DNA from 3 places in the Kitasatospora sp. NPDC057936 genome. Region 1 is predicted to be linked to each of the others. Evidence: riboswitches for the same ligand, from Rfam matches in the RefSeq annotation. Region 1 holds a riboswitch; each other region holds the start of a gene.
What was found. A riboswitch is a leader RNA that binds a small molecule or an ion and turns the genes downstream of it on or off. The one in region 1 is predicted to bind thiamine pyrophosphate.

Region 1 (6,571 bases):
ACGGCGATCCGGTGCGGCCCCTTGGAGACGGTGACCGTCACGGCATCGCTCTTGCGCGACCGGGTGCCCACCCCGGGGTCGGTGGAGATCACCTGGCCGGACGGCACGGTCTCGCTGTACGCGTCCACGAACTTCCCGTGCATGCCGTCCTTGTCCAGGATCCGCTGCGCCTCGGCGCGGTCCTTGCCGAGCACCCCGGGCACCGGCCCGTACAGCGACTCGGACAGCCCGTACGTCACGCCGCCGACCAGCAGCACCAGGACGGTCAGCGCGGAGGCCCAGATCACCGGCTTGCGCGGGACGCGGCGCAGCGGGTTCGGGCGGGGCGGGCGGACGGGGGTGGGCTCGTCGTAGGGGCGGGGCTCGACCAGCAGCTGGTCCATCAGGTCCGGCGGGACGTCGAGGACGCTGGTGCGCTCGGCCACGGGCGGCTCGACCGGCTGCGGGAGGGGGAGCGGCAGCTGGTGCGGGGCGGCCTGCGGCGTGCGCTGGATCACCGAGGTCGGCTCGCTGGTCGGGTAGCGCGGGCTGGGCCTGGTGGAGGTCGGCGGCTCGGCGTCCAGCTCGGCCGGGCCGAGCTCGCGCCGGACCCGCTGCAGGGTGGCCAGCAGCTCGACGGCGTCGTACGGGCGGGTGTCGGGGGTTCGGGCGCAGGCGCCGAGCACTATCGCGTCGAGCGCCGGGGGGACGGTCGGGACGCTGCGCGAGGGTGGGGGGACGTCCTCGTGCAGGTGCTTGTACATGACCTGGACGGGGTTGTCGCCGGTGTGCGGGCGCGTGCCGGTGAGCATCTCGTACAGCAGGATGCCGGCCGCGTAGACGTCCACGCGCTGGTCGGTGGGGGCGTCCGGGAGGATCTGCTCGGGCGCGAGGTAGGAGACGGTGCCCATGACGGTGCCGCCGGTGGCGGTGGTCGTCGAGGTGGGGGCGCCGTCGGCGCTGCCCAGGACCCGGACCAGGCCGAAGTCGGCGACCTTGACCAGGCCGCCGTCGGTGATCAGCACGTTCTCCGGCTTGACGTCCCGGTGGACCAGCCCGGCGCGGTGGGCGGCGCCGAGCGCGGCGAGCACCGGTTCCATGATGTCCAGCGCGGCCCGGATCGACAGCGCGCCGCGGTCGCGCAGCAGGTCGCGCAGGGTGCGGCCGGGCACGTACTCCATGGCGAGGAAGACGTTTCCGTGGTCCGCGCCCTGGTCGAAGACGTTGACCACGTTGGGGTGGGCGAGGCGGGCGACGGCCTTGGCCTCACGGATGAAGCGGGCGGTGAAGCCCTCGTCCCCGGCGAGGTCGGGGTGCATCACTTTGAGGGCGAGCACGCGGTCGAGGCGGGTGTCGGTGCCCTTGTAGACCGTGGACATGCCGCCGGTCGCGATGCGCTGCTCGACCCGGTACCGGCCGTCGAGCAGGGTACCGATCAGGGGGTCGCGCCATGCCGTGTCCACCCGAGGAGTGTAGTGCGGCGGGTCGCGGCCGGTCCCGGCGGACATCGCCTCCGGGACCGGCTTGTGACACGGGTGCCGCGTCAGAACGCCGGGCGCTCGCGGGTGTCGAGGTCGGCGCGGCCGGCCATCGCGGAGGAGGCCTCCGCGTGGAAGCGGCGCGGGATCCGGCCGGCCCGGTGGGCGAGGCGGCCGGCCTCGGTGGCGTGCCGCATGGCCTCGGCCATCAGGACCGGGTCCTGTGCGCGGGTCACCGCGGAGGCGAGCATCACGGCGGAGCAGCCGAGCTCCATCGCCAGCGCGACGTCGGAGGCGGTGCCGGCGCCCGCGTCCAGGACGACCGGGACGTTCGCGCCCTCCACGATCAGCTGGAAGTTGTGCGGGTTGCGGATGCCGAGGCCGGAGCCGATCGGCGAGCCGAGCGGCATGATCGCCGCGCAGCCGACGTCCTCCAGCTTGCGGGCCAGCACCGGGTCGTCGTTGGTGTACGGGAGCACCGTGAAGCCGTCGTCGACGAGGGTCTCGGCGGCGTCCAGCAGCTCGATCGGGTCCGGCAGGAGGGTCCGCTCGTCGGCGATGACCTCCAGCTTCACCCAGTCGGTGCCGAGTGCCTCGCGGGCCAGCCGGGCGGTCAGCACGGCCTCGCCGGCGGTGAAGCAGCCGGCCGTGTTGGGCAGCACCCGGATGCCGTTGCGGGTCAGCACGTCCAGGACGGAGCCCTGGGTGGTCGCGTCGACCCGGCGCATCGCGACGGTGGTCAGCTCGGTGCCCGAGACCCGCAGGGCCTGCTCCAGGACCTCCAGGCTGGGGGCGCCGCCGGTGCCCATGATGAGCCGGGAGGTGAAGGTCGTCCCGGCGATGGTGAAGAGGTCGTCGGCCATGGCGCTCAGCCTCCCTGCACGGCGGTGAGGATCTCGATCCGGTCGCCCGCCGAGAGCCGCGTCTCGGACCACGAACCACGCGGCACCACGGCCTCGTTGAGCGCGGCGGCGACGCCGGTGTTGGCCTTGCTGAGGGTGGTGACCACCTCGGCGAGGGTGGTCGCGGCGGGCACCTCGCGGGGCTCGCCGTTGACGGTCAGTGCGATGTCGGTCATGCGACGGCCTTCGTGGTGGAGCGGGCGGGGGAGAACCGGGAGGGTGCGAACGGCCGTGCGAGCTCGGGGACTTCGCCGGTCGCCAGGTAGTCGGCGAGCAGGTCGGCGGTGACCGGGGTGAGCAGGACGCCGTTGCGGTAGTGGCCGGTCGCGGCGACCAGGCCGGGCAGGTCGGTCGGTCCGAGCAGCGGTGCGTTGTCCGGCGAGCCGGGACGCAGCCCGGCCGAGGTCTCGACGAGCGGGAGTTCGGTGATGCCGGGGACCAACTCGTGGGCGTCGCGCAGGAGTTCGTAGACCCCGCCGGCGGTGACGGTGGTGTCGTAGCCCTGCTCCTCGGTGGTCGCGCCGATCACCAGCTCGCCGTTCTCGCGCGGCACCAGGTACAGGTGCTGCCCGCGCACGACCGCGCGGACGTTGCGGTTGAGGAAGGGGCGGTAGGCGTCGGGGATCCGCAGCCGCAGGATCTGCCCCTTGACCGGACGGACCGCCGGCAGCACGTCCTCCGGCAGGCCGGGCAGCCGGTGGCTGTGCGGGCCGGCGGCGAGGACGACCCGGTCGGCGGCGAGGGTCCCGCCGGTGCCGAGCCGGGCGCCGACCGCGCGGCCGCCCTCGACCAGCAGCTCGACGGCCTCGGTGCGGTGGAACACGACGCCCGCGCGTTCGCAGGCGCGGACCAGCGCGGTCAGCAGCCGGCGGGGGTCCACCTGGTGGTCGTCGGCCACGTGCAGGCCGCCGCGCACGCCGGGGGCCAGCATCGGTTCCAGCTTGCGGGCCTCCCGGCCGGTCAGCCAGGTCGAGTCGAGGCCGAGCCGCTCGTGGAAGGCGTGCAGTTCGCGCAGTTCCGCGCGGTCGTCGGAGTCCAGCGCGACGGCGACCGTGCCGCACCGGCGGTAGCCGGTGTCCTCGCCGCCGCTCGCCTCGGTGAGCTCGGCGGCGAACGCCGCGTACCGCTCGTTCGAGGCCATCCCGAGGCGCAGCAGCGGCTCCTCGCCGTACTGCAGCTCGGTGACCGGGGCGAGCATCCCGGCCGCGACCCCGGCCGCCCCGTGACCGGGGGAGGGGTCGACCACGACGATGTCCTCCAGGCCGCGCTGCGCCGCCCGCCAGGCGACGGCGAGGCCGATGACGCCCCCGCCGATCACCAGCACGTCGGCGCGGCTGCCCGGTGCCAAGCGTGTCAAAGCTGCTCTTCTCCCTTCGCCGGTATGACCCGGATCAGGTTCGGACGGTCGCGGGCCGTGCCAGCCCGCCTCTCAGCCCGGTACGCCGGGCTCCCGTGATGGTGTCCCCACCATAACTCCGGTGGTCCGCCCGGCCGAAGGCCCGTACGAAGGGTGGACGGGCCCGGCGCGGCCCGTCCGTGCGCGGGACGGACGGGCCGCCGGGGCACGTGGGGCCGCTGAGTACAGTGGCGCCGTGGCAGAGCTGAGCGGAACGGATCGGGTGGTCGTCGTCGGGGCCGGGCTGGCCGGCGCGCAGTGCGCGCTGGGGCTGCGGCGGGGCGGCTGGCAGGGGCGGATCGTGCTGGTCGGGGAGGAGCCGCACGCGCCGTACGACCGGCCGCCGCTCTCCAAGGACGTCCTGCTCGGCAAGAGCGACGCCACCACGCTGGACATCGACTTCCCGCACCTCGGCGTCGAACTGCTCACCGGCCGCCGTGCCACCGGACTCACCCCGGGCGTGCTGCACACCGACGCCGGCGACCTCCCGTACGGATCGCTGGTGATCGCCACCGGTGCGACCCCGCGCGCCCTGCCCGGCGCCGAGCGCGCCCACCTCCTGCACACCCTGGACGACGCGCTCGCCCTGCGCGCGCTGCTGCGGCCCGGCCTGCGCCTGGTGCTGGTCGGCGCCGGCTGGATCGGCGCGGAGGTGGCCACCGCCGCCCGGGAGGCCGGCTGCGAGGTGACCGTCGTCGAGGCGGGCCCGGCGCCCGTTCCCGGTGCGCTGCCCAGGGAGGTCAGCGCGGCGATGGCCGCCTGGTACGCCGGGGCCGGGGTGGACCTGCGCTGCGGCGTCGGCGTCGCGGCCGTCGAGCCCGGCGCGGTGCTGCTGGCCGACGGTTCGCACCTGCCCGCCGACGAGGTGGTGGTCGGCATCGGCGCCCGGCCCGCGACCGACTGGCTGGCCGGCACGGGCGTCGAGCTGGACGCGACCGGTGCGGTCGTCGTGGACGGGCGGCTGCGCACCAGCCTGCCGGGCGTCTTCGCGGCCGGCGACTGCGTCAGCTACCCGTCGGTCCGCTCCGGCGCCCGGCTGACCGTCCAGCACTGGGACCACGCGCTGCAGTCCGGCGAGGCGGCGGCCGCCGCCGTCCTCGGGGTGGACGCGCCGTACGACCCGGTGCCGTACTTCTGGTCGGAGCAGTTCGGCCGCATGGTGCAGTACGCCGGACGGCACGCCGAGGGCGACGAGCTGCTCTGGCGCGGCTCCCCGCAGGACGCGACCTGGTCGGTGCTGTGGCTGCGCGACGGTGTGTCGAGCGCGCTGCTGGCCGTGGACCGCCCGCGCGACCTCACCCAGGGCCGCCGCCTGATCGAGCGCGGCACCGCGCTGGACCCGGCCCGGGCCGCGGACCCGGCGGTGGCGCTGAAATCGGCGGTCGCGGGGTAGCGGCTGGTGCGCGGCGGGCTCCGGAGGTGGCAGTCTGGTGGCGTGAGTGAGATCGAAAGCAAGATTGAAGCCCTGGTCGCCGAGTGGATGTACCTGCCCGACATCTCGGAGCAGTGGGGGGTCCGCGTCACCGAGGTGCGCGACCTCGTCCGCAACGGCGGCCTGATCGCCGTCCGGCGGGGCCCGAACAACTCGCTGCAGGTCCCTGCGGCGTTCATCGACGGCCAGGGGCTGGTCAAGCACCTGTCCGGCACCCTGACCGTGCTGCGCGACTGCGGGTACAGCGACGTGGAGATCCTGGAGTGGCTCTTCACCGAGGACCCGTCGCTGCCCGGCAGCCCGATCCAGGCGCTGCGGGAGAACCGTGGCACCGAGGTCAAGCGCCGCGCCCAGGCGATGCTGATCTGATGGCGGCGGACACGCCGCGTCAGCGGCTGGCCGAGGCCCGGCTGTACCTGTGCACCGACGCCCGCCGCGAGCAGGGCGACCTGGCCGAGTTCCTGGACGAGGCGCTGGCCGGCGGGGTCGACATCGTCCAGCTCCGGGACAAGGGCCTGGAGGCCAAGCAGGAGCTGGAGGCCCTGGAGGTCTTCGCGGACGCCTGCCGCCGCCACGGCAAGCTGCTCTCGGTCAACGACCGCGCCGACATCGCCCACGCCGCCCGGCCGGACGTCCTGCACCTCGGGCAGGACGACCTGCCCGTCCCGGCCGCCCGGGCGATCCTCGGCGAGGACGTCCTGATCGGCCGGTCCTGTCACGCCGAGTCCGAGGTGGACGCGGCGGTCGCCGAGCCCGGCGTGGACTACTTCTGCACCGGTCCGGTCTGGCCGACCCCGACCAAGCCGGGCCGCCCGGCCCCGGGCCTCGGCCTCGTCTCGTACGCGGCGAAGCAGCCCACCGACCGCCCGTGGTTCGCCATCGGCGGCATCGACCTGGGCAACGTCGACGAGGTGCTCGCCGCGGGCGCCCGCCGGATCGTCGTCGTGCGCGCCATCACGGCCGCGGAGGACCCGCGGGCGGCCGCCGCCGAGCTCTCCCGGCGGCTGCGCCAGGCCTGATCCCGGCAGGGGCCGCCGTCGGCCGCGAGGCTCAGTACTTGCGGACGGTGGCGGCCTCGGCCAGGGCCAGCAGCACCTCGCGGGCGCGCCGGTCGGCGAGCGGCGCCGCCTCCAGGGCGGCCAGCGACTGCCGCATCAGCTCGTCGATCCGGGCCTCCACCAGCTCCGGCGCCCCGCTCCGCGCGACGAGGTCCCGCAGGCCGGCGACCTCGGCGGGCGCGAGGTCCGGCGCGCCGAGCCGCTCGTCCAGGTGCCGCGCGTCGGCGGCCGGCAGCCCGCGCATCGCGTGCGCGACCAGCAGCGTGCGCTTGCCCTCGCGCAGGTCGTCCCCGGCCGGCTTGCCGGTGACCGCCGGGTCGCCGAAG
Region 2 (6,571 bases), on a different contig from region 1:
TGCCGGGCCCTGATGGGCAATCACGAACTGCTCTTCCTCGGCGCCGCCAGGTACGGGGACGAACCCGTCCAGTCCACCGCCGGCACCGCCTCCTTCCTCGCCGCCTGGCGGCTCAACGGCGGCCAGCAGCACGACCTCGACCGGCTCCAGGCGCACCACATCAGCTGGCTCTCCCGGCTGCCCGCCATCGCCATCGAGGACGGCCACCTGCTGCTGCACTCCGACACCACCGCCTACCTGGAGTACGGCGAGTCCATCCCCGACGTCAACGACGCGGTGCACAGCCTGCTCGCCGACGAGGGCGTGGACGAGTGGTGGGACTGCTTCCGCCGCTTCACCAAGCGCTTCGCCTTCCGCGGCGACGCCGGCCCGACGGCCGTCCACGAGCTCCTCGACACCTACGGCGGCAGCCGGATCGTGCACGGCCACAGCCCGATCCCGTACCTCACCGGCGCTGTGCACGCCGACGACGGCGCCCCGCCGCACATCCCCGGGCCGTACGTGTACGCCGACGACCTCGCGGTCGCCATGGACGGCGGCGTCACCATGGAAGGGCGCCTGCTCATCGCCCGACTGCCCGTCAACTGACGTCACCCGCCGGCCCACCCGTCGCACGGGTGTTCCCGGCGCCCGGGCCGTCGCACGCGCGCGGCCCGGGGCGCGAAATTCCGGAATCGGACTGTCAGCGCGGGCGCACCCGCCCCTACCATGAGGCACACCACGAGCGGCCGCCCGTCCGGCGGCCCGCCTCCGCGCCCGATTCGGCGCCCCTGCGGGCCCACCCAGCCCGCGAGGCGGAGCGAACCGGGGTCCGCATGAACGGGGTCCCCATGACCAACCCCCCGCCGCTGCTCGCCGAGGACCGCCCGGAGTACGAGCGCCTCCTCGCCGAAGCCCTCCGCGACGGCACCGTCCGCACCGCCCTCCGCGCGCCCGGCGCACTCACCGCCGACCAGCTGCGCGCCCGCGCCCTGCGCGACGCCGACGCCATCGCCGCCGCGGCCGCCACCGAGTACGAGCACTACACCGGGCTGCGCGAGAGCCTGCGCAGCACGCCCCCGCCCGCCGAGGGCGCCGAGCCGGCCGCCCCCGGCCTGCTCTCCCAGCTGCGCTCCGCCGACGGCGGCGCCGGGCTCTTCCCGGTCCTCACCGTGCTCACCCCGATCCTGGCCTGGGCCGCGGCGCTGGTCCTGCTGCTCCTCGGGTACGCCCTGCGCGCCGCCGACCCCGGGCTCGTCCTCGCCCGCTCCCTGCTCACCGCGGGCTGGATCGCGCTCGCGGCCGGGATCGTCGCGATGACCGTCGGCCTCGTCGGGCTCGTCCTCACCGCGTTACGCGACGGCTCCGGCGCCCCCGCGGGCACCGACCCCGACCTCGCCGCCGAGCTCGCCGCCGCCCGCCGCGCCTGGCGCACCGCCCTGCGCGACCACGGCCTCCTCCCCTACCTGCACGCCGGCCTCCCGGCCGTCCCCGCCCAGCGCCCGGACTTCACCAGCCCCGGCTACACCCCGCCGGGCTACACCAGCCCGGGCCCCGACGGCCTCACCGACCCCGAGGGCCGCACCTCCCGCCCCGCCGCCTTCACCCCGCCCGACTTCAGCACCCCCGGCTACACCCCGCCGGGCTTCACCGGCCCCGACGAGGTCGGCTGACGCACCGCTGCCCCGGGCCACGCCCGGGGCAGCGCGCAGGACCCCGGAGCGGCCGCTACGGCAGGTAGCGTTCGAGCGCCGCCGCGCCCTTCTCGTCGATCTGCCGCCTGGCCCACGCGAGGCGCTCGGGCGTGACGTCCTGCCCGGACGCCATGACCAGGTCCTCGGGGTCGAAGGGCCGCTCGCCACCGCTGTACAGCTGCCGCGGGGACGCCTTGGCGTCCCGGTTCGTCTCGTCGCTCGGATCGGTCCCCTTGATCGGGCTGCCCATCGCTGCCTCCTTGGTCGGCCTTCCCCCCAGGGTGCCTCCGTTTTCCCCCGGACGCACGATGGCGGGGCGGCAAAGACCGGAACCCGTCCGAGGCCGCCGGGTGGAAAGGAAAACGGCCCGCGCTCTCCCCCCGGAGGAACGCGGGCCGGCTCTGGGGCGGCGGCGGTCAGTCCGCCATCGGCAGGTAGACCTTGTTGCCGTGGGCCTTGAACTCCTCGGACATGGCCTGCATACCGGCCAGCGCCTCGGCGTCGAACTCGGTGCCGACGGCCGTGGAGCCGTCGCCGTGCTCGTCGCGGATCTTCTGCGAGATCTTCATCGAGCAGAACTTCGGGCCGCACATCGAGCAGAAGTGCGCGGTCTTGGCCGGCTCGGCGGGGAGGGTCTCGTCGTGGAAGTCGCGCGCGGTCTCCGGGTCGAGGGCCAGGTTGAACTGGTCCTCCCAGCGGAACTCGAAGCGGGCGTCGGAGAGGGCGTCGTCCCAGGCCTGGGCGCCGGGGTGGCCCTTGGCGAGGTCGGCGGCGTGGGCGGCGATCTTGTAGGTGATCACGCCGGTCTTGACGTCGTCCCGGTTGGGCAGGCCCAGGTGCTCCTTGGGCGTCACGTAGCAGAGCATCGCGGTGCCCCACCAGGCGATCATCGCGGCGCCGATGCCGGAGGTGATGTGGTCGTAGCCGGGGGCGACGTCCGTGGTGAGGGGGCCGAGCGTGTAGAACGGCGCCTCGTCGCAGATCTCCTTCTGGAGATCCATGTTCTCCTTGATCTTGTGCATCGGGACGTGGCCCGGGCCCTCGATCATCACCTGGACGTCGCGCTCGCGGGCGATCCGGCCGAGCTCGCCGAGGGTCTGCAGCTCGGCGAACTGCGCCTCGTCGTTGGCGTCGGCGATGGAGCCGGGCCGCAGGCCGTCACCGAGCGAGAAGGTGACGTCGTAGGCGGCGAGGATGTCGCAGAGCTCCTCGAAGTTCGTGTAGAGGAAGTTCTCCTTGTGGTGCGCGAGGCACCACGCGGCCATGATCGATCCGCCGCGCGAGACGATGCCGGTCTTGCGGCGGGCGGTCAGCGGGACGTACCGCAGCAGCACGCCGGCGTGGACGGTCATGTAGTCGACGCCCTGCTCGCACTGCTCGATGATGGTGTCCCGGTAGACCTCCCAGCTCAGCTCCTCGGCCCTGCCGTCGACCTTCTCCAGGGCCTGGTACAGCGGCACGGTGCCGATCGGCACGGGGGAGTTGCGCAGGATCCACTCGCGGGTGGTGTGGATGTTGCGGCCGGTGGAGAGGTCCATGACGGTGTCGGCGCCCCAACGGGTGGCCCAGGTCATCTTCTCCACCTCCTCCTCGATCGAGGAGGTGACGGCGGAGTTGCCGATGTTGGCGTTGATCTTCACCAGGAAGTTGGTGCCGATGATCGCCGGCTCCACCTCGGGGTGGTTCACGTTCACCGGGATGACGGCCCGGCCGCGGGCCACCTCGTCGCGCACGAACTCGGGGGCCAGGCCCTCGCGCAGGGCGACGAACTCCATCTCCGGCGTGACGATCCCGCGCTTGGCGTAGGCGAGTTGGGTCACGGCGGCGCCGCCGCGGCCGCGCAGCGGGCGGCGGGGGCGGCCGGGGAAGACGGCGTCGAGGTTGCGCAGGTTCCCGCCGCGCGGCGAGGTGTGCTTGATGCCGTCGTCCTCGGGGCGGGCCTCGCGGCCGTCGTACTCCTCGACGTCACCGCGCTGGCGGATCCACGCGTCGCGCAGGGCGGGCAGGCCGCGGCGCACGTCGGGCTCGTAGGCGGGGTCGGTGTACGGGCCGGAGGTGTCGTACAGCGGAACGGTCTTGCCGTTGGTGAGCACCACCTCGCGGAACGGGACCCGCAGATCGGGGCGGGATCCCTCGCGGTGGGCCTTGCGCCAGGCCGGGGTCGGGTAGCCGGTGCGCTCGCTGCTGGGGGCGCTCTGGGCAGACTGCGGCTGTGCGTCGAACGTGGTCATCTGACCTTCACTCCCTACGCCGGCATTACCCGGTCCAGGTTCCTGCGGTCGGCGCAGCGTCCCGGCCGTCCGTCGACGGACCGTTCAGCGCCCTCTCAGCCCGGTGCTCCGAGCTCCCGCGTCCGCAGGCGGTGTTGCCTGCACATGACGCCCAACACCGTAGCGAGAGGATCGCCGCAGGTCCAGAGGGCTTCCGGTGGGCGGGCGGCGAGCGCAGACTGAAGCCCATGATCGGACTGACGGGGCGGGTCACGGGGAAGATCGGCGCGGGCCTGGTCGGGGAGGTGCTGGTGCACGTGCCCGAGCGTCAGGGGACGGAGGCGTTCCTGGCGTACCTGGCGGTGCCGGGGGATCCGCTGCCGACGGGCACGCAGGTGATCGTGGTCGAGTACCAGGCGCCGCGCACGGTGTTCGTGTCGCCGCTCTGACGGACGATCCTCCCTCGTCACGGGGCCCGTGACAGGACCGGGACGAAGTCACGACGTCACCTACTGGCGCACGCGCACGAACAGGCGCAGAATCTCCGCTGCCACCGCGTCCGCGCACTCCTGCACAACCACGCGCAGCCACGGAGCGGTGTGCCTTGAAGGGGGAGTCGGCCGATGGTTATCGGCGTCGTCGCGGGGGCCGTGGTGGCCTCCATCATCGTTGTGATCATCCTGTTCAAGCTCATGTGGCGGGTCGCCGAGCCGAACGAGGCACTGATCATCTCCGGGTCGAAGCACGGGGACGGCCTGGGCTTCCGGATCGTCACCGGGCGGGGCACCTTCGTCGTCCCGGGCATGCAGGCGGTGCGCCGCCTGTCGCTGGACCTCAACGAGGCCGAGCTGGACGTCGAGTGCGTGACGCAGCAGGGCATCCCGGTGCACGTCAAGGGTGTCGTCATCTTCAAGGTCGGCGACGACTCGGTGTCGATCGCCAACGCCGCCCGGCGTTTCCTGGACCAGCAGAAGATGATGGGCCAGCGGGTGCACAACGTGTTCGCCGGTCACCTGCGCTCCATCGTCGGCGGGCTGACGGTCGAGGACATGATCCGCGACCGCGATCGGCTGACCGGCGAGACCCGGGCCGCCTCGGGCGCCGAGATGGAGAAGCTCGGTCTGATCATCGACTCGCTGCAGATCCAGGAGATCCTGGACCCGACCGGGTACATCCGCAACCTCGCCGCCCCGCACGCCGCGGCCGTCCAGCGCGACGCCCGCATCGCGGCCGCCGCCGCCGACCGCGAGGCCACCGAGGCGGAGCAGGAGGCGTTCGCCCGCAAGGCCGAGGCCACCCGCAACAGCGAGATCCAGCAGGCCTCCTACCAGGCCGAGATGGACACCGCGAGCGCCCGCGCCCGGCAGGCCGGACCGCTCGCCGAGGCGGCCGCCCGCCAGGAGGTCGTCGTCCAGGAGACGAAGGTCGCCGAGCTGGAGGCCCAGCGCAAGGAGCAGCAGCTCCAGATCGACGTCCGCAAGCCGGCCGACGCCAAGGCGTACGAGACCCGCACCAAGGCCGACGCCGACCGCGACGCCCGGATCTCCTCGGCCCAGGCGCACGCCCGGGAGACCGAGCTGCGGGCGGCGGCCGACGCCAGCCAGGTGAAGATCGCCGCGGCGGCCGAGGCGGAGGCCACCAAGCTGCGCGGCCTGGCCGCCGCCGAGGCGACCAGGGCCACCGGTCAGGCGGAGGCCGCGGCCGTCGAGGCCCGCGGTCTGGCGGACGCCGAGGCGGCCCGGGCGCTCGGGCTGGCCAACGCCGAGGGCATCCGGGCCCGCGCCGCGGCCCTCGCCGAGAACCAGGACGCCGTCGTGGCGCAGGAGTTGGCGGAGAAGTGGCCGGAGATCGTCCGGGCCGCGGCCGAGTCCTTCGGCAACGTCGAGCACATGGTGCTGCTCAACGGCGCGGACGGCATGGGCGAGATGTTCGCGAAGGCGCTGACCATGGGCGGCACCGGCCTGGGCCTGGCCCGCCAGTTGCTGAGCACCATGAAGGAGGCCCCGGCCGACGCGCCGGCCGACGCCAAGGCGCCGGTGGTGCAGCAGGTCCGCATCGAGGAGTGACCCGGAGCGGTCCCGCGCCGCGACGGCCGAGGCCCGGCAACCCCACGACGGGGTGCCGGGCCTCGGCGTCGACGCCGGAGCGTCGTCAGAGCTTCGCCGCCTTCTTCACCAGGATGACCACGGCCGCCCCGATGCCGACCACGACCAGCAGCTTGATCAGCAGGCCCAGCAGCGCGCCGACCACGCCGAACACGAAGGTCACGACGTTCCAGGCCAGCACCAGGACCAGCACCGGCACGACGATGTTGCGCACCCAGGAGGGCAGCGACTTCCAGAGCTCAGCCATGTCCGTTCCTTCTCTCCCCTCGGGCCGGCCGCCCCTTCGGTGCCGCATCCCGCTTGCTTTCGATACGTCGATCGTACGGGGGCGCCAGTGCCGGAACGAGGCCCAACGGCCCGGAGAGAACCCCGAGATCACCCCGACCCCGGCCCCCGGGGATGACCCTGGGGAACCGCCCCGGAAGCGTCAGACCGGCCAGCGCTCGCCGCGCCACGCGGCGTCCCAGAACATCCACTCGTAGCGCGAGGTCGTCGTGAAGTGCTCGACCACCCGGCGGCGCTCGACGGGGGAGAGCTCCTCGCCGATCCGGTCCGCGAGCGCCAGCACGCGCCGCACCACCGA
Region 3 (6,571 bases), on a different contig from region 1:
GCGGGCGGCCGACGGCGGGGTGTGGCTGCCGCAGGTCGGGCCGCTGCTGGGCGAGTTGGTGGAGGCGACGGTCCGGCTGGACAGCGGGCGCTCGGCCTACTGAGCGACCGTCCGGTGGCGGCCCGTCGGCCGGTCATCGGCCGGGTCCGGCGCCGTCCGCCCGGAAAAACAAAAGATCCGGCCGCTGGCGACGGGGGATGCACCAGCGACCGGACTCTTTAGACAGTAACAAGGATCTGCGTCCGCGCCAATTTCCAAGACGCCCTCCACGCCCGGAAATTGCGGTTCAGGGCGACAATGTGACGCGTATCACCTCGTTCCTGCGCGCTTTAGTTCAGGGTGACCTGACGGTTCACCAGGTTCGCGCGGGCGCGTCGCTCGTCGGCCGTGAGCGGCGCCGGGTCCGCGAGGACGGCGGCGAGCCGCTCGGCGAACCCGGCGGCGGGCTTCTCGCAGTCGGCCGCCGTCATGGCGAGCGGCAGGTCCCACACGGGGACGGTCAGGCCGTGCGCGCGGAACGAGCCGACCAGGCGGGTGTCGGTGCCGAGCGAGGCCTCGCCGGCCGCGTTCAGCCGGGCCAGCGCGTCCAGGAGCTGCTCCTCGGGGACGGTCATCACCCAGCGCAGGTGGTTCTTGTCCGGGGTGCCGCACCAGTACGCGGCGTCGACACTGGTGAGCTTCTCGGTCGGGATGGCGGAGGCGTTGGCGCGCTCCAGCGAGGCGGCGACCTCGCCGGTGGCGGTCTCGGCGTCCTCCAGCCAGAACTCGAAGCCGGTGTGCACGGCGGGCGTGAAGTCCGCCGTGACGTCCAGCAGGTCCTGCAGGCGGCGCCCGCCCGGGACGGTCCGGCGGGCCGGCACGGGGCTGCCCGGCTCGGCGGCCAGGGCCAGCTCCAGCGCGTCCGCGAGGTCGCGGCTCAGGTCGCCCGAGGAGGACTGGGTCTGCAGGCCGAGCAGGATCGAGCCGTCCTGGCGGCGCAGGGCCGGCCAGGCGAGCGGCAGGACGGTGGCCAGGGTGACCGACGGCACCTCGCCGACGGCGGTCCCGGCGACTCCGGCGGCCAGCGTCAGCGGCACGGTGGCGGCGGGCACCAGCTCGCGCAGCGCGACCCAGTCGGCCTCGCCCGGCAGGCCCTCGAACGGGCGGTGCACCAGCTCCTGCACCGCGTGCGAGGCCTCCCGGCCGTGGCAGGCCTTGTACCGGCGGCCCGAGCCGCACGGGCAGTCGTCGCGGGCCCCGACCACGGGGATCTCACCCGTGACGGCGGTGGTGGACTGGCGCTGCGGCGCCTTCTTGGCGGCCTTCTTGCCCATGGTGCGGCTCTCCCGGGGACGGTGGTCCTTTGCTCCGGGAAGCCTACTGACGTTCTCCCGGCGCGCGGGCACGCGCCGGGGCGGGAGCGCTGCGGCGGGGGCGCCCGGGGCCTGCGGGCGGGGCGCTCAGGCGCTGCGGGCGTCACCGCCGGTGCGCCTGGCGTGCCGCGCGCGGGCGGGCAGCGCGGCCCAGACCGTCACCTCGCCGGGTGCGTCGCGCACGCCCCAGTCGCTCGCGAGCTGGTCGACGATGCCCAGGCCGCGGCCGCCGCGCGAGGTCAGCGAGGGGCTGCCGGGCTCGGGCCGCGTCGGTGCGCCGCCGTCGGTGACCTCCACCGTCAGCACGCCGTCCGCGTGCATCTGCCAGCGGACGAGCACGCCGCCGTCGTCGCCGGGCTGTTCCGCGTCCCGGCCGGCCGGCGCACCGGCGTGCGGCCCGGACGGGACGCCGACCAGTACCTGGTCGACGACCTCGGCCAGGGTGCCGCGCCCGAGCGCGGGCAGCGGGCCGAGCGGCCGGGCGTACCGGCACGCATTGCTCAACAGCTCGGAAAGGATCAGTACGGCATCATCGATGACCGGTTCCGGTATCTGCCGATCACCCAGATCTCGACGCAGTCGGCGCCGTGCGACCCCGACACTCGCTGGGCCGTGCGGCACTGCCATGGTCGATGAAGTCGGCACTTCACGCGCCACCATCAACGCCACCCCCGGACCTCCTTCAGCGTATGCCGAGGGATGGATGCCCCTTGGTAATGCGTCGGAAACGACCGCGCGACGATCCCGCGAGCCCATTTCGAGCAGCGCGACCGAGGGTGGGCGGGAGGTCATTCCCCGCTCACCCTCCGTCGCGCCGGCGCACGATTTCCGGCAAGAAACGTGCGCGGAAGGTTTGAATGCCGACCGGATCGGTCGGGTTCGGCGATCAGGTTCCGACAGAGCGGTCGGCACCCACCGGGATCCGTGGGGCCTGTGGGCCCTCCGGGGCCCTCAGCGGCCGAGCTGCGCCAGCACCTGCGCGGGCTTGTTGGTGATGATCGCCGACACCCCGAGCTCCAGGCACAGGTCCACGTCGGCCGGCTCGTCGACCGTCCACACGTGCACCTCGTGGCCCAGCTCGCGCAGCCGCGGCACCAGGTCGGGCTTGGCCCGCACCAGGTCGATGCCGGGCCCGGCGATCCGCGCCCCGCCGGGCAGCGGCCGGCCCTCCCGCAGCCGGCCGAGCAGCGGCAGCATCCGCTCGATCAGGAACACCCGAGGGTAGTCCGGCGCGGCGGCGGCCACCCGGTCCAGCGCGATCGACGAGAAGCTCATGATCCGGGCGGACGGGCGGTCGCCCTCGCGGGTGCCGGAGATCTTGAACCGTTCGAGCATCCGGAGCAGCTCGGCCTCGACCCGGCCGCGGAAGCGCACCGGGTGCTTGGTCTCGATCGCCAGGTCCACCGGCCGTCCGCAGTCCACGACCAGCTCCAGCAGCCGCTCCAGGGTCAGCACGCCGCGCAGCTCGGGGTCGGTGCTGGGCCGGCCGGTCTTCCAGGCGCCGAAGTCGTAGTCCTGCAGCTCGGCGAGCGTCATCGCCGAGACGGTGCCGCGGCCGTTGGAGACCCGGCCGATGCGGCGGTCGTGCACGCAGACCAGCTCGCCGTCGGCGGTCACCCGGACGTCGCACTCGACGGCGTCCGCGCCCTCCTCGAGGGCCCGCCGGTAGGCGGCCAGGGTGTGCTCGGGCAGGGCGTCCGAGGAGCCGCGGTGGGCGACTACCTGGACGGACGGCGCGGTGCGCGGGGCCGTCGAAGACAGATCTGGGCTGGTCACGCCGTCAACGATAGGCGGAGCAGGTGACGCGGAGGCGAAGACGGTCCCAACCCGAGGGGCCGTCCTCGCCTCCGCTCCCTCAGTGCTGCGGGGTGCGCCGGCTCAGCGGGGTGAGCGCCCAGGTGACCAGCGCGGGCACCGCGAAGGCGAACAGCGAGGCCGACGTCCACTCCTGCGGGGTGAAGTGCAGCGCCCCCTGGGCCGAGGTCCAGAAGTCGGTCCACCAGCCGGCTACCGGGGTCGGCGCGATGAACTGGTAGACCGCGAAGCCGAGCACCCACGGCAGCAGCATCAGCCAGCGCGAGGGCGCCTCGGCGGTGAGGTTCCAGCCGTTGCGGCCGGCGCCGAAGAAGTAGTCCACCGCCAGCACGGCCAGCAGCGGCACGAAGACCGAGCCGATCAGGCCGAGGAAGTTGGTGTACGTGTCGGTGAACTTGTCGATCCGCAGCGCCAGCACGGTGGTCAGCAGGCCGATCGCGCCGGACAGCACCCGGCGGTCCGCCCGCGGCAGCAGGTTCTGCACCGACATCGCGGTCGAGTACACGTTGGCGAAGGACTGGTCCGTCTCGCGCAGCACCAGCACCAGCAGGAACAGCCAGCCCGCCCAGACGCCGAGGAAGGAGTCGAAGATCTTGTTCGGGTCGCCGTCGGACTGCAGCAGCGCCATCAGGCCCAGCGCGTAGCACCACACCTGGGCGACGGTGTAGCCGGAGAAGCTGCCCCAGAACGCCGAGCGCGGCGTGCGCGAGTGCCGCGTGTAGTCGGCGGCGAGCGGGACGAAGGAGATCGACACCGCGATCATCGCGTCGGTGGCGCCCAGGAAGCCGTGCCAGTTGCCCTTGCCCGGGTCGGGCACGCCGTGCCGGCCCAGCTGGACGGTCAGGTAGACCATCGCGACGGCGACGGCGCCCGCCACGAAGCGCCGCAGCACCCGGATCGAGCCGAGCGGCCAGATCGTCAGCACGGTGGTCAGCCCGCCCGCGAGCAGGACGAACAGCCACCGGTAGCCGTCCGTGTGGGCGACCGTCTGCGCGCCCGCCGCGATCGTCAGGAGCTCGAACACGCCCCAGCCGATGCACTGGACGATGTTCAGCACCGTCGGGACGTACGAGAGCCGGGTGCCGAACAGCCCGCGCAGGTTCGCCATCGCCGGCGCGCCGGTGCGGGCGCCGATCAGCGCGGCCACGCCGAGCATCGCGGTGCCCACCGCGGTGCCGGCCACGATCGCGGTGCCCGCGGCGGCCAGCGACAGCTCGCTGCCCGGGGCGCCGAGCACGGTGGCGGCGGTGGAGAAGCCGATCAGGCTGACGCCGAGGTTCATCCACAGCGCGAAGTGGTCGCGGAAACGCAGCGTGCGCGGCGGCTCGGCGTCGAGGACGAGCGGTGCCTCGGCCTTCTCCGGCCGGTCCAGCAGCGCGGTCGCGGCGGCGGTCCCGCCGGATCCGGGCCCGTCATGACCGGTCGTGGACGATTCGGAGAAACCCTTGGACTCGGGCGCGCCCGAAGAAGAGGATGGCGAAGCAGGCGGCATGGCCGATACTCCCTACGCCGGCATTACCCGGACAGGTTCCGGCGGTCAGCGCCCCCTCGACGGTCCGCCCGGGATCCCGTGGCGTACGGTCGACCAGCGCACTCTCAGCCTGGAAGGTCCAAGCTCCCGCGTGTCAGTTTGGAGCGACAGGCTAACCGGCACCGGGGCGAACGCCCAAGGCCAGGGGGCGTGCCGTCCGCATCGCGGGACGTTCGGCGGGGGTGGGGGAGCCGCCGCCGGGAACGTGTCGTCGAGCGGAGGCGTCGGTCCCGCCTAAGGATTCTTATGAGTTCTTCAGAGGGGTCCTTACGGCAATCGAATCGGCAGTGCGAAAAACTATGGTCCTTGGTTCTGTCAGCTATGGAGGTCGTCCGTGAGCACCGAGCGCGAGGTTGGGCCCACCGGGCCGCAGGGGGAGCAGCCCTCGGGCACCGAGGCCGCGGCAGCGGCCGCGGCTCCGGACGGGCACAAGCCCACCATGGCCTTCGGCAGGATCCCCGAGCCCGAGGCCCCGGCGGACGCCGCGCCGGCCGACGGCGGGCACAAGCCGACCATGGCCTTCGGCCGGGTGCCCGAGCCCGAGGCCCCGGCGGACGCCGCGCCGGCCGACGGCGGGCACAAGCCCACCATGGCCTTCACCAAGGTCCCCGCCCCGGAGGCGGCGCCCGTCGCCCCCGCTGCGCCCGAGGCGGCCCCCGCCGCGCCCGCCGAGGCGCCGGTCGCGCCGGTCGCCGAGAGCGGCTACATCGACGCCCCGCCGCCGGTCCTGCCGCCCGCCCCGGCCGCGCCCGTCGCCCCGGCCGCGGTACCGGCCGCGCCCGTTGCCCCGGCTGCGCCCGCCGCGCCCGTCGGCGAGGCCGCCCCGGTCCTGCCGCCGGTCGCCAACCCGTACGCGACGCCGACCCACGGCGTCCCCGCCGCCGGCGCCCACGACCCGTACGCCGCCCCCGGCGCCCAGCACCCGTTCGGCGCCGGCCGCCCGCTCGGCGGCTGGGGCGCGGGGCACGACACCACCGCCGCGCACGGCATCCCCGGCTACCCGGGCGCCCCCGGTGCGCCCGGCGGTCCCGCGGGCCCGCTCGGCTACCCGGCGGACTACCCCGGCGGCCCGGCCGGCCCCGGCGGTCCCCGCAAGAAGCGCGGCGGCCTGGTCGCCCTGATCGCCGCCGTCGCCCTCGTGGCGGGCATCGCCGGCGGTGCCGTCGGCGTGGCGGTCTCGGGCAACGGCAACTCCGTCGCCTCCGCGGACGACCACCGCAGCACCACCATCCAGGCCAGCAACACCCAGAAGAACGAGCCCGCCCCCGGCTCGATCGCCGCCATCGCGCAGAAGGCGCTGCCGAGCGTCGTCACCATCAAGGCGCAGAACAGCAGCGAGTCGGGCACCGGCACCGGCTTCGTCTTCGACACCGAGGGCCACATCCTCACCAACAACCACGTGGTGGCGCCCGCCGTCACCGGCGGCGGCGGGAAACTGACCGTCAAGTTCGCCGACGGCTCCTCCTACAGCGCCTCCGTGCTCGGCCGCGCCGAGGGCTACGACGTGGCCGTCGTCAAGATCGACAACCCGCCGAAGGAGAAGCTGAGCCCGCTCACGCTGGCCGACTCCGACAAGGTCAACGTCGGCGACGCCACCATCGCGATCGGCGCGCCGTACGGCCTGGAGTCGACCGTCACCAGCGGCATCATCAGCGCCAAGGACCGCCCGGTCGCCTCCGGCGACGAGACCGGCGCCCAGGCCTCCTACATGAACGCCCTGCAGACCGACGCCTCGATCAACCCCGGCAACTCCGGCGGCCCGCTGCTCGACTCCAGCGGCGCCGTGGTCGGCATCAACTCGGCGATCCAGTCCAACGCCTCCGCCAACGGGCGGGCCGGCAGCATCGGCCTCGGCTTCGCCATCCCGATCAAC

Region 2: it holds a riboswitch for thiamine pyrophosphate, as region 1 does, so the genes downstream of both, thiC (phosphomethylpyrimidine synthase ThiC) here and thiO (glycine oxidase ThiO) in region 1, are expected to answer to the same signal.
Region 3: it holds a riboswitch for thiamine pyrophosphate, as region 1 does, so the genes downstream of both, ACFVU9_RS35590 (purine-cytosine permease family protein) here and thiO (glycine oxidase ThiO) in region 1, are expected to answer to the same signal.

What each region holds. Positions count from the first base shown of each region.
Region 1 is NZ_JBHVPD010000114.1:16,968-23,538, forward strand. It holds gene pknB (Stk1 family PASTA domain-containing Ser/Thr kinase) at 1-1,442, opposite strand, end outside; gene ACFVU9_RS39230 (thiazole synthase) at 1,523-2,320, opposite strand; gene thiS (sulfur carrier protein ThiS) at 2,326-2,535, opposite strand; gene thiO (glycine oxidase ThiO) at 2,532-3,716, opposite strand; TPP riboswitch at 3,711-3,823, opposite strand; gene ACFVU9_RS39245 (NAD(P)/FAD-dependent oxidoreductase) at 3,952-5,148, shown strand; gene ACFVU9_RS39250 (Rv2175c family DNA-binding protein) at 5,191-5,556, shown strand; gene thiE (thiamine phosphate synthase) at 5,556-6,206, shown strand; gene ACFVU9_RS39260 (polyprenyl synthetase family protein) at 6,238-6,571, opposite strand, start outside.
Region 2 is NZ_JBHVPD010000040.1:46,526-53,096, reverse strand. It holds gene ACFVU9_RS21655 (metallophosphoesterase) at 1-588, shown strand, start outside; gene ACFVU9_RS21650 (hypothetical protein) at 831-1,652, shown strand; gene ACFVU9_RS21645 (hypothetical protein) at 1,708-1,923, opposite strand; gene thiC (phosphomethylpyrimidine synthase ThiC) at 2,090-3,904, opposite strand; TPP riboswitch at 3,899-4,034, opposite strand; gene ACFVU9_RS21635 (hypothetical protein) at 4,132-4,332, shown strand; gene ACFVU9_RS21630 (SPFH domain-containing protein) at 4,507-5,949, shown strand; gene ACFVU9_RS21625 (DUF5326 family protein) at 6,035-6,235, opposite strand; gene tenA (thiaminase II) at 6,416-6,571, opposite strand, start outside.
Region 3 is NZ_JBHVPD010000093.1:22,013-28,583, forward strand. It holds gene ACFVU9_RS35570 (bifunctional DNA primase/polymerase) at 1-103, shown strand, start outside; gene ACFVU9_RS35575 (DUF5926 family protein) at 330-1,313, opposite strand; gene ACFVU9_RS35580 (ATP-binding protein) at 1,440-1,856, opposite strand; gene ACFVU9_RS35585 (glycerophosphodiester phosphodiesterase family protein) at 2,304-3,128, opposite strand; gene ACFVU9_RS35590 (purine-cytosine permease family protein) at 3,208-4,659, opposite strand; TPP riboswitch at 4,652-4,799, opposite strand; gene ACFVU9_RS35595 (S1C family serine protease) at 5,033-6,571, shown strand, end outside.